Linked DNA regions of Adhaeribacter arboris. The protein of the gene in region 1 interacts with the protein of each later gene in a pairwise test. Links are inferred from orthologs where the notes say so. Each region holds a gene or a part of one and is shown in the gene's direction. Other genes may lie near its edges. The genes, in order: ligA and leuS.

Evidence for each region.
Region 2: the proteins of ligA (region 1) and leuS interact in binary tests that used the Escherichia coli proteins (3 or more experiments, as listed by UniProt). The link is inferred for Adhaeribacter arboris from one-to-one orthologs.

What each region holds. Positions count from the first base shown.
Region 1 is NZ_PYFT01000001.1:2,443,183-2,449,455, forward strand. Bases 3,395-6,273 are described here. They hold ligA (NAD-dependent DNA ligase LigA), read left to right. Parts: upstream 3,395-3,768; coding sequence 3,769-5,778; downstream 5,779-6,273. Other genes in these bases: AHMF7605_RS09975 (DUF4920 domain-containing protein), read left to right, coding at 3,395-3,640; dapA (4-hydroxy-tetrahydrodipicolinate synthase), read left to right, coding at 5,976-6,273. In the rest of the region: AHMF7605_RS09965 (gliding motility-associated C-terminal domain-containing protein), read left to right, coding at 1-1,272; AHMF7605_RS09970 (cytochrome c oxidase subunit 3), read right to left, coding at 1,398-2,027; AHMF7605_RS29680 (hypothetical protein), read left to right, coding at 2,599-2,775; more of AHMF7605_RS09975, read left to right, coding at 3,149-3,394. UniProt on the Escherichia coli protein: DNA ligase that catalyzes the formation of phosphodiester linkages between 5'-phosphoryl and 3'-hydroxyl groups in double-stranded DNA using NAD as a coenzyme and as the energy source for the reaction.
Region 2 is NZ_PYFT01000001.1:1,462,631-1,469,389, forward strand. The notes cover bases 1,892-5,256. They hold leuS (leucine--tRNA ligase), read left to right. Parts: upstream 1,892-2,287; coding sequence 2,288-5,056; downstream 5,057-5,256. Other genes in these bases: AHMF7605_RS06135 (PAS domain-containing hybrid sensor histidine kinase/response regulator), read right to left, coding at 5,118-5,256. Outside these bases: AHMF7605_RS06125 (alginate lyase family protein), read right to left, coding at 223-1,884; more of AHMF7605_RS06135, read right to left, coding at 5,257-6,759.

The sequences.
Region 1 (6,273 bases):
ATGCAAGGACAAAAAACCTTTTACAAGGAAGGAGACACCTTGCGCCTGACGCCGGACGGAAACCATTGCCTCGATATTTTTATGACCGACCCGGACACCGATGAACCCCTCACGATTTCTTACCGGCCCGTTAATTTTTCCTTGACCGGCAATATTTTAAGTACCACCCAAGGCATAGTAAACCGGGGAGGAGCCAGAGATTCCTTAAAGGCCACCGTATGTTTTCCGGGCTGTCTGGACTCGAAAGGTAAAACGTATTTGTTAGACGTAATGGTAAAAGACGATGGCTGCAGTTTGCCCAAAGCAGATACCGTTCGCCTGACCATTATTGCCGAACCAGTGCCTAACGAACCGCCCGCTATCCGTACTACCGCTCCCGACACCATTTTAACGGCTAAACTGGGCGATGTTATTTCTTTCGACGCCATAGGTACCGACCCCGACAACGAAGTAGTTACGGTAAAACTGGAACCGCGTAATTTTAATTTAGCCGGCCAAAAAATTTCTTTCCCTACTACGTCCGGCACAGGGTCCGTTACGGTACCTTTCCGGTGGGAAATAGACTGTCCGGCAGCTGGTCAAAGTAGCTACCTACTCGATTTTTTGGCAACTTCAGTGGTATGTGGTCAGCCGGTTACTAAAACTACTACCGTGGAAGTACGCCTAGATAACCCGAACGCGCCCCCGCAATTAAGCACTTTACTCGAAGGAAAAACCATCACTATTCCGTATGGGGGTTCGGTAAACGACTCTATTTTTGGTTTGGACCCGGATGTAAATCCGATTGTACTCAGCGCTGCCGGCGAAGATTTTAACCTGGCGGATTACGGCATGCAGTTTACTCCTGCTTCCGGTAATGGCTCAGCCCGTACTGCCTTCTCCTGGACTCCGGATTGCCGGACATTGGATAGAGAATCCTTTAAAGTAAATTTTTCGGTGCAGGAGCAAGCCTGTAATCCCAACCCCGCTACCATTAAAAGCGTGGTTTTTCTGGTGCAGCCTCCTAAATCAGCCAGCTTTATTCCGGCTAATATTTTTACTCCTAACGGCGATGGCCGGAACGATTATTTTCAGATGCCCAATTTACCCCCTGACTATTGCGAAAGCATTTTTGCCAGCATTATTATTTTTAACCGTTGGGGCAATAAGGTTTACAGCAGTACTAACCGCGAGTTTAAGTGGGATGGCCGGAATGCTACCGATGGCGTATATTATTACCTGATTAAGTTTTCGGATAAGGAATTTAAAGGCCATGTAACCTTAGTTCATTAAAACCTAATCCTTTAACTGAAGCTAGTAGCCGTTTGCTCTTTATTTCTAGGCTACTGTACCGCTGGATTATTTACTAAATTGCCTTCAGCTTTAACCGGAGGATTATTATGGCGTTAGGTAATCTTTTAATTTAAAAACAGAAAAACCAGGTAAATAAATACCCACAAAATATCCATAAAATGCCAGTAGGTGCACAACAAATTTATTTGTTGCCGGCGATAAGGATTACGAATAAAAACTAAGGCGCGGATTGGGTTAAGGGAAGCATGCAACGTTTTAAGCAACACAAACGAAAGATAACCAAAGCCTCCCAGTAAATGAATGCTGTGCAAAGCCGAAATAAAGTAAACGTACATACCCGAGCCACTGCGAAAAGGAATACCGTGCATCGCCATATCGCGCCACCCCGCCACCTGCGACCATACAAAAGACATTCCGAAGAGTAAAGTTGCCCAAAGCATAATTTTCACTTTCAGGAGGTCGTCTTGCCGGTAAAAAGAAGGAGCCCGGCTTATGGTAAAACTACTGCATATCAGCAGGATAGTACTAATACTAAAGAATTTTGAAAAATGCCGGTTTATAGGACCTTCTTCCCACAAACGAGTCCGGATATAGGCTACGATTAAGATCAGAAACAAAACGGATATGCCTACAATAACCAGATAGAGCATCATTAAAAAAGGATGCACTTTTTCTATGCGGGAAAAAGTAGAATTATTGGATGTACCAATCGTATTTTTCTTATCAGGCTCCATAAGCACCTCGCTTCTTCCGGTAATGATAAATACACTAAGAACAGGCTTAAATTTACCTTACTCGACTTTTACCGGATAAATTATTCTATTTGCTAAAATTTTATAAAAAAGGCTAAGATATTACCAACTTATTTTACCAGTAATGCTAGTGACTGCTTCTTTTAAACGAACTGGTTACAACCGATTACGTAAACTTCGGGGTCTTATTACCTTAACGTAGGTATAACAAAAAACCGCTGGTATTGGCTCCGTTTTTTCTATCATTTTTCGTGCGTTTCCTAATTATTAAAATTAATAGAAGTTGCTTAAAAAGTAAAACAGGCTTTTTATCGACGGCGGGTAAAGTTTACCTTTATTTAAACTTAAAATTTACTTTCTCCAGAAATGAAAAAGAAGTCTCTAAGAGTAACACCTGCGATGGAAGCTGGATTAACTAAAAAGCTAATGCGTATTAAGGATATTGTACGATTAACGGATTAAATAAAAAAGAGAACTAAAACTCCCTTTTTTGTGGCTATATCTTTTTATCTTGTAATTAATTCCTATTGTCTAAATATTAAATTCAAATGCCATGAAAAAGAAAGCACTACTATTAGTTTTCTGTGTTTGTGCATTTTTCGTACTTATGGGATTGGGCACAATTTTAAAGGGAGATATTGAAAACAGAAAAGAAGCATTAATTATGGCTACCTACTTGCTATTTTTCTTATCAATTATGTTACTCATTACGCGACCAAAATTTGGCTAAAATCTCACCTAAATTCAAACTGAGACACTACCAAAAGAATATTGACTAAGGCTTCACCCATTTAATAATTTATAAAATAAATCTTCAGGATAAAGTAATCCGGGAAGATATTTGGGCCTCTTTTTAAGTTATAACTGGGCGAAGCACTAGCGTATTCTTTCTTCCTTTCTTTATCTTTTTATATTAAATTAGTAGGCCTGTAAAATAAAGTTGATACCGTAAAATTTACGCTTACAGCTACAGGACACCTAACGGTCTGTTTAAATTATTTTTACAATAAGACATTGATATTGCCTGCATTAACCTTATTAGAATACTTAATTTTAAATTTTGAAAAAGCAGCAAGTATTTATCCTCTAATCTTTGAACTCCCGTGAAACTATTCTTTTATTATTTAATGACCAGCTTTTGTATTTGGCAAGGCCAATCAAAAGCATACGCCCAAACTACTGCACCTGCTGCGGGTAAGTCTACCCAAGAAACTCATTATGGCCGACCGGTTTCAGCGGGTAAAAGTATGGAGGCTAAGGTACTGCCCCGTTTTATAGCGGGTAAAGATTCGGTACAGGTTAGAGTTTCGGGGGTGGTGCAGCAGGTATGCCAGGTAAAAGGTTGTTGGATGGATGTAAAGCTAACGGATGATACTCGGATGAAGGTCCGTTTCCGGAATTACGGTTTTTTTGTACCGAAAAATTTAAACGGTAAAAAGGTAATTCTGGAAGGAACTGCTTACCAGGAAGTAATATCCGTCGCTGATCAGCAACACTATTTAAAAGATGCTGGCAAATCAGCTGCCGAAATCCAGGCCATTCGTAAACCTAAAAAAGAAATCACCTTTGTGGCCGACGGTGTTCAGCTTTTATAAGAAATAGCTGGTCATTCTATTGAAAGTATTAAAAGCTGCTTTAAGGCAGCTTTTTTAATTTTTGGAGAATGCAGCTACCATAATAAGCGCAGTATTTGTAGTTTTACGAGCTAAACCGCACCGGCATTATGGACGAACTTCAGGCGCAGGCCCGTATTCAGGAACTTACTCAACGCATTCATTATTTAAATTACCAGTATTACCAAAACAGCATTTCGGAAGTAAGCGATTACGAATTCGACATGCTGCTCGGGGAGCTTATTCAATTAGAGAAGCAATATCCCGCGTATCGTTTACCTAACTCGCCTACTCAACGGGTGGGTGGTACCATCACCAAAACATTTAAAAGCGTTCTGCACAAATATCCCATGCTCTCCTTGAGCAATACTTACTCCGAAGAAGATTTACGGGAATTTGATAAACGAGTCCGGAAGGTATTAGAAGGTGATTTTGAATATATTTGCGAGCAAAAATTTGATGGCGTGGCCATTAGTGCCACCTACCAAAACGGCGAACTAACGCTGGGTGCGACCCGTGGCGATGGAACCCGCGGCGATGATATTACGCAGAATATCCGCACCATCCATTCGCTGCCATTGCATTTGCAGACCGGCGATTACCCGACTGAGTTTGAAGTACGCGGCGAAGCTTTTATGCCTTTTTCGGTTTTCAAGAAATTAAACGCAGAACGCGAAGAACTAGGCGAAATACGGTTGGCTAATCCGCGTAATGCTACGTCGGGCACCTTAAAGCTGCAGGATTCATCGGTAGTGGCCAAACGGAAATTAAGCTGTTTTATGTACAGTATGTTGGCCCAGCCTCTACCCTTCGATACGCATTCTGAATCGTTGGAAGCTTTGCAACGCTGGGGTTTTCCGGTATCGGATACGTACCGGAAATGTTCCACTCTGGATGAAGTGCTGGCTTACATTAACGAGTGGGAAACCAAACGTTTTACTTTACCCATTGCCACTGATGGCATTGTAATTAAAGTAAATAATTTTAATCAGCAAGAAGAACTAGGCTATACAGCCAAGAGTCCGCGTTGGGCCATTGCGTATAAATACAAAGCCCTGAGCGCTTCCTCGCGGTTACAAAGCATCCGGTACCAGGTGGGTCGTACGGGAGCGGTTACTCCCGTAGCTCTGCTCGAACCCGTGCTACTAGCCGGCACAACCGTAAAACGTGCTTCCTTGCATAACGCTAACGAAATTCTGCGTCTAGATATTCACGAGGGCGATGTATTGTTTGTAGAAAAAGGCGGCGAAATTATACCTAAAATAACGGGCGTAGATAAAAGTCAGCGCTTACCCGATAGCCAACCGGTAAAATACCGCGATACGTGCCCGGCCTGCGGCACCCCGCTGGTACGTACCGAAGGCGAAGCGCATTTTTATTGCCCCAATGATTCCGGCTGTCCGCCCCAAATTAAAGCTAAAATTGAGCATTTTATTACGCGCCGGGCCATGAACATTGAAAACCTGGGTCCGGAAACCATTGAACAACTCTACGCAGAAGGCTTGGTGCGCAACGTAGCCGACTTGTACGATCTCCAATTGGAGCAATTAATTCATTTGGAGCGGTTAGGGGAAAAATCGGTTACTAACTTATTAAACGGTATCCAAAAATCGAAGGAAGTTCCGTACGACCGGGTATTATTTGCGCTAGGCATCCGGTTTGTGGGTAGTACCGTGGCCCGCAAAATTGCCGACCGGTTTGCCAGCCTTGAAACGCTACAAGCGGCTAGTTACGAAGACCTCATTAGCGTACCGGAAATTGGCGACCGGATTGCTCTGTCTATTCTAAGTTATTTTAAAACAGAAGAACATTTACAGTTGCTCGAGCGATTAAAAGCCGCCGGTTTACAGTTTAGCCGCGAAGAAAAAATTAGTAAGATCGCCGCTACTACCCGGTTAACCGGGCTTACTTTTGTCATTTCCGGCGTGTTTGAAACGCATAGCCGCGAAGAAATTCAAGAATTAATTACTCAAAATGGCGGCAAAGTGGTTAGTTCGATTTCAAAAAAGCTATCTTACCTGGTAGCCGGCGACAAGATGGGACCGGCGAAACTGGAAAAAGCGAATGAATTAGGCATTAAAATTATTTCGGAAGCAGAATTTCTCCAAATGATCGCTTAAGTTAAAACTTAGGTTTGGTTAGTTGATTTTGAACAAGTTATCCTAATAATTTAATCGTAACTTTTCGTAAAAGATTGTACCGACTACTTTATTAAATGTTAGCAACCCGGAATTTCTACTTTGAAATATTTCAGGCTCTCTGTACTTTTGAAAGAAGAAGCTTTCAAAAAGTAGCTTTTTCTTTCAAATTTTAGCGCATGAAAAGTTTACGCGGCACCGGAGTAGCCCTTATTACCCCTTTCACCCAAGATTTAGCTGTTGATTACGATAGCTTCAAAAAGCTGCTTCATTTTACCGTACAAGGTGGAGTAGATTACTTGGTGGTGAACGGCACTACCGCCGAATCGCCAACTACTACCGACGCGGAGAAAGAACAAATTCTAGCCTTTGTGAAAGATTTTACGGGCGGTAAATTACCTATTGTTTACGGTATTGGCGGTAATTACACCCAAGGCCTCTTAGAAACCATTAAGAATACCGATTTTACCGGGGTAG
Region 2 (6,759 bases), 980 kb from region 1 along the record:
TTTATTTGGCAACTATAATTTTGAATTATTGAATAAGTGCGTAAAATAGTGATCGTTTTTCCAGACTATTGCTGAAAAGGTAAGCTTATAAATGACTCTATTAAAAGCTTAGAAAGATTAATTGGATGTTTTTTTTTACTATGAAAGCAATACTTAACAAAAAGAAACCCACTTCATTTAAAAAAAACAAAGTGGGTAAGATAAGCTTGTAAATAAACCTGATTAGAAAGTGTAGCCTAACTTGTGTACCAATATTTGCCAGTCTAAACCTTGCCGGTAAGAGGCCTCGGAGTAACCAGAACCTGCTCCTAAAAGGGTGTCTAGCTGGGTTAAATATCCTTGAATACTTTTTTGCAATTTCTCGTCTTTAGGCCAGGCTCCACTTGCCCGACGCATCGACTGCCGGAAAATACGGTAGACGGCTGGATTACTAATATCTTCGTGTTCAGTGCATGGCCATTCTTTGGGGTTAGCCGCCAAGTACAAAATGGCTTCTATGGCCTTTTTAATCGAAACTCCTTCCAGAGTAACGTAATTCCACAGATCTACTCCGGCATTTTCAGCCAGGCTACCTAAACGCAATAAAAAATCCAGGTTTTTTTGGCAATAAGTGGCGGGTTTGGTTCGCCTCAACTCTTCGGGCATCGCGCCTGCTGGTACCGGAATTTCTTTACTAGCTCCTGTTTGGTCTTTTACCTCTATCTTGCCTGCTTGGGGTAAAATTTGGTTAGATAGTAAACCTTTAGAAGTTTCAGTATCTTTGATTACAGTATTAATTTCATTCACCACCCAGGCATCTTCGCCGATAAATTGAGCATAGGTTAATACTTGTAGTTCGTAAGCACTCCGGATATTATTCTGCGCATTTTTAATCCCGAGCATCATTTCGTAATGATAATAATCCTCAGTACCTTCCTTAGGAACCTCTTTATAAGTCGTCGTCATCCACTCCCATAAACTCCGGAACCAATCTTTTAACCCTGAATCTACGTCAGAAGCCGCTTCAAATGCCTTTGATTCTCCCAACAACTGGTAGCCATCTAATAATATCGTTAATACTTCCGCATCTACAAACCCGGTAGCCCGGCCAAATCCGTTGTTCATGCCCTGAATAATTTGCGCGTATTTAAAATGAGGATTCATCCGGGTGGTTTTGTCCAGAAAAAAAGCCTGCAATAATTTCAAAGCTTGTTCGGCGTACGCTTCCTTCCTGGTAAAAAAATAACCTAAACCTAAAAACTGAATATCTTCACAAATATTCCGTAATAAGGTTTGGTCCGGAATGGCATTGGATTCGGGATTAGTTTTTCCGTCACTAGCCAGGTAGGGTAATCCGTTTTCCGTGGTTGGATCCGGCCACCAATAAGTAGCTAAACTTACGTAATCGTTGGGCGATCCGGTAGCTACCATAGGTTTGGTAATAGTGGCACCACTTTCATCCTGAAAACGATAAGTATCCGGTTTGGGAGCAATGCCGTAAGGAGTTTTAGCCAAGATGGTCCGGCTCTTAATGTAGCTTTTAAGCTTATTAACTGCAGTTTTTAAAACAATCCGGTCAGAGGCTCCGGCCAATACTGCCTTATACGTCTCGACATTCGTTTGCAACGCGGTAAATGACCAAGTAAATGTTCCTCTTATGGGATTAGCTCCTAAATTAAAATCAGGTAGATGGAAGTCATCATCTTGGTCACTAGTACTATTTTCCCCCGGCTCAAGTTCCCCATAGTCAAAGTTGAGGTATTCGTCCTCCGATAAGGGTTGTGTAGTAACAGATTCAGGTTCATCTAATGTAATTGTTGGTACTCCATCCGTCAGAATGGATGCCTTTAGCGGCGCGTGCTCACTAATTTGCTTATTTAAATTGTCGATAGTATTGGTTTCCATTTTTACCGCGTAAAAAATTACTTCATACTCTGTTCTAATTAAAAAGGGTGGCTGTAGGAAAGGCTTAGATTAGGAAGTTTTTGAATACGCTAATGGTAAAAAATAACTCTAGTGTGCCTAATAATCAAAATTATCAGGCTTAAGGGAGCCTTTTTCTAAGTAAATTTTTATTAAATATAAGTTTATTTTTAAATGATACCAGTAAGAGCCCGTTTAAAATTAGGAAATCTCCCGTTTAGTAGGTGCTGATTTTATAAACTCGCAATTAAATCAAGTTCTTTTTATAATAACTGCAAGGTTTTTAGCTAAATAATGACATAGTTAGTAAAAAAAAGTATTTTTGTTTTTATCTCGTTTTTAGAGCGGATAAAAATTGGCGAATTTATAGAAAGAAAGCACCGAAATGTCAGACTACAACTTTAACCAGATTGAGAAAAAGTGGCAACTATATTGGAATCAAAAACAAACTTTTAGCGTAAGTATTGACCCTAACCGTCCCAAATACTACGTACTCGATATGTTTCCGTATCCGTCCGGAGCCGGATTACACGTAGGTCACCCGTTGGGTTATATTGCTTCTGATATTGTGGCGCGTTATAAGCGCATTAAAGGATTTAATGTTTTGCATCCCATGGGCTTCGATGCCTTTGGCTTACCCGCCGAACAGTATGCTATCCAAACGGGTCAGCACCCGGCCGAAACTACCGAACAAAATATTGCCCGCTATAAAGAGCAATTAGCTAATATGGGGTTTTCTTTTGACTGGAACCGGGAAGTTCGCACCTCTGACCCTGATTATTACAAATGGACCCAATGGATTTTCCTGAAATTGTTCGAATCTTGGTATAACCAGGAAACGAATAAAGCCGAACCCATTGCCACTCTCGTGCAAAAATTTAAAACTTCGGGTAATACCCAGGTGAAAGCTGCCTGTAACGAAGAAGCCATTCCGGATTTCACGGCGGAACAATGGCAGCATTACAAGGAAAAACAGCAGCAAGAAATATTATTAAGCTATCGTTTGGCTTTTTTGTCGGATGCTACCGTTAACTGGTGCCCGGCTTTAGGTACCGTTTTAGCCAACGACGAAGTTAAAGACGGCGTATCGGAACGGGGTGGTTATCCGGTAATTCGCCAAAAAATGAAGCAGTGGAGTTTGCGCATTTCGGCCTATGCCGAGCGGTTACTGAATGACCTTGACCACGTTGACTGGACCGACCCCATTAAAGAAATGCAGCGCAACTGGATTGGCAAATCTATTGGCGCGGAACTTAATTTTAAAATTAAAAATTCAGAACATCAGCTGAAAGTATTTACTACCCGGGCGGATACCATTTATGGCGTTTCTTTCCTGGTTATCGCGCCGGAGCACGAATGGGTACCCGAATTAACTTCTCCCGAACAGAAAAAAGCCGTAGAAGAATACGTAAATACGGCCAAAAACCGTTCCGAACGCGACCGCATGAGCGATGTGAAACACATAAGTGGTGTGTTTACCGGTTCTTATGTGATTAATCCTATCAACGGCGTGGAGATTCCCTTATGGATTGCCGATTACGTATTAGCCGGTTACGGCACGGGGGTGGTTATGGCGGTACCTGCCAGCGACAGTCGCGATTTTAACTTTGCGAAGCACTTTAACTTGCCTATTATTCCGGTAATTGAAGGCTCTACCCCCGATGAAGTTTACGAAGCAAAAGAAGGCATCATGATGAATTCGGGTTTTCTGAATGGTTTAACGGTAAAAGAAGCCATGAAAGCCGCAGTAGCCAAATTTGAAGAAATGGGTGTTGGTAAAGGTAAGGTACAATATCGGATTCACGATGCGGTGTTTGGCCGGCAACGTTACTGGGGGGAACCTATTCCTATTTATTATAAAAATGATATTCCCTACCCTTTACCGGAAAGCGAACTGCCGTTGATCTTACCGGAAATTGATGCTTTTTTACCCACCGAAACCGGCGAACCACCCTTAGGCAGGGCCAAAGATTGGAAATATAAAGGTCAATATCATTATGAGTTAACAACTATGCCCGGTTGGGCAGGTTCAAGTTGGTATTATTTGCGGTACATGTCCCCGGAAAATAACGAGCAGTTTGTTAGCCCAGAAGCCGAAAAATATTGGGGCAACGTCGATTTGTACATTGGCGGCTCCGAACATGCGACCGGTCACCTGTTATACGCCCGGTTTTGGTATAAATTTTTAAATGACTTAGGATTTGTTTCGCAGGTAGAGCCGTTTAAGAAACTCATTAATCAAGGCATGATTCAGGGTCGTTCTAATTTTATATATCGGGTAAATGGCACCAATAAATTTGTTTCCCATAATTTACGCCATCAATACGATTTTACCCCATTGCACGTGGATGTAAATATTGTTGAGAATGATATTTTAAATATTGAAGCCTTTAAGTTATGGCGCACAGACTTAGCTGACGCAGAGTTTATTCTGGAAGACGGAAAATACATTTGCGGCTGGGAAATTGAAAAAATGTCGAAGTCGAAGTACAACGTGGTAAATCCGGATGACTTGGTGCATAAAGTTGGGGCCGATACGTTACGAATGTACGAGATGTTCTTGGGTCCCTTAGAACAGTTTAAACCCTGGAATACCAACGGCATCGACGGCGTGCATAAATTTTTAAAGCGTTACTGGAAGTTGTTTTTTGCTCCGAGCGGTAATTTTTACGTATCCGACGAAGACCCGACTTCAGCCGAACTTAAAACCCTACATAAAACCATAAAAAAGGTAGAAGAAGATATTGAGCGGTTTTCGTTTAATACTTCGGTAAGTACGTTTATGATATGCGTGAACGAATTGACAACTCTTAAATGTAATAAACGGGCTATATTAGAACCTCTTACTATTATTTTATCGCCGTACGCGCCGCACCTAGCCGAAGAAATATGGCAAATGTTGGGTCACGTGGATAGTATTTCATATGCCCGGTTCCCGCAATGGGAAGAAAAGTTCTTAACGGAAAATTCGTTTGAATACCCAATATCCGTTAACGGCAAAATGCGCGGTAAGCTTACCTTCCCGACGACTATGCCAAAAGAACTTATTGAAAAAGAAGTGGTAAGTTCGGGTTTAATTGATAAATACCTGGAAGGTAAAACTCCAAAAAAAGTGATTGTAGTACCGAATAAAATTGTAAACGTAGTGGTGTAAAAATTAAAAGGCCGGTAAGTTATAGTTACTTACCGGCCTCTTTTAAGGTGTTTAATTTTAATTATACCGGAAAACTATATTTAACAATACGTTTGTATAACTCATCCGGGTTAAAAGGCTTACTTAAATAATCATTCATGCCCACTTGGAAAGCTCTGTCCTGGATATCTAACATAGCCGAAGCGGTTAAAGCAATAATTGGCAATTTTTGGTACTTCTCCCCTTCTAACCGCCGTATCGCTAAAGTTGTATCGTAACCATCTTGTTCCGGCATTTGCAAGTCCATCAAAACTAGGTTATAATCTTTGCTCTTTACAAGATCCAATGCAATTAACCCGTTTTCCGCAATATCAAACTCAATTTCCCATTGGTTTAAAAATTGTTTTACCAGAAAAATATTAATCTGATTATCTTCCGCAATTAAGAGCCGGATTCCTTTTAAACTTTTTGGAGCAGAAACTAGGAGTTCCTTAGAGTCCGGAGAAAGTTGTTGGTTACTGTTTTCGAAGGTTAAGCTAAAGTAAAAAGTAGATCCTTTGCCTACCTGACTTTCTACAAAAATTTCGCTGCCTTGTAATTTAAGCAAGTGCTTGATAATCGTAAGCCCTAAACCAGAGCCACCAAATTCACGGGTGGTATCGGATTTAGCTTGCGTAAAACTTTCAAAAATAAGATCCAGTTTATCCGCTGGAATACCGATCCCCGTATCGTTAACCCGAAAATCAATGGTAGTATGCGTTTCATTTTGGTCCTTAACCGCCGCCGAAATAGTAACACGACCTGTTTTTGTAAACTTTACCGCATTGCTGATGAGGTTGGTTAAAATCTGGCTCAACCGGACCGGGTCTCCCACTAAGGAAGAAGGTAAGTCCTGATCTAACAATAACTTTAGTTGTAAACCTTTTTCAATGGCTATTTGCTGAAGTGGACCGCTAATCTTGGTAATAAGTTTTTTTAGGTCAAAGTCAATTTTCTCAAATTCGATTTTTCCGGCTTCTATTTTACTAAAGTCTAAAATATCATTTATTAACGTTAGTAAGTTATCCGCCGAAAACTTGAGTACTTTTAAATATTCCTGCTGATCTGGCCGGGGATCGTTGTTGAGCAATAAACTGGTAAAACCAATAACAGCATTCATAGGCGTCCGAATTTCGTGACTCATGGTCGACAAGAAATTGCTTTTAGCCTCGTTCGCTGCTTCCGCTTTATTTTTTGCTTCGATTAACTCTTTTTCGGTTTGCTTAAGCTTGGAGATATCTTTGGCAATAATTAAAATACCTTCTACTTCTTTAGCATTATTCTTTAAAAAGGAGAAAGAACAGGAAGCAGGAATCTTAATATCCTGCTTCGTGGTAAACATTAATTCCTCATTTAAAACCTTACCCTGATGTTTAAACTTTTCCATTAAAACGGGCAAAGAGGAATTATCGCTGTGCTGAACAAATGAAGAAAAAGGAATTCCTGTTAATTCTGCTTCGCTATAACCAAGTAATTCCTCTACCGCTTCGTTTACATTCCGAATGGTGAAATCCGTGTTCAGAATCAGGAGCATATCTACTACTCCCTGATAAATGCTCTGCATAAAATCTCGGGAAACAGTAGAGTTTTTAAGCTCCTGTCCTAGCATACTTACCCCAGCAATAACAGCATCTAATTCATCGCCGGTTTCGGAAGCATCCATTTTGTAATCAAAATTTCCGTTT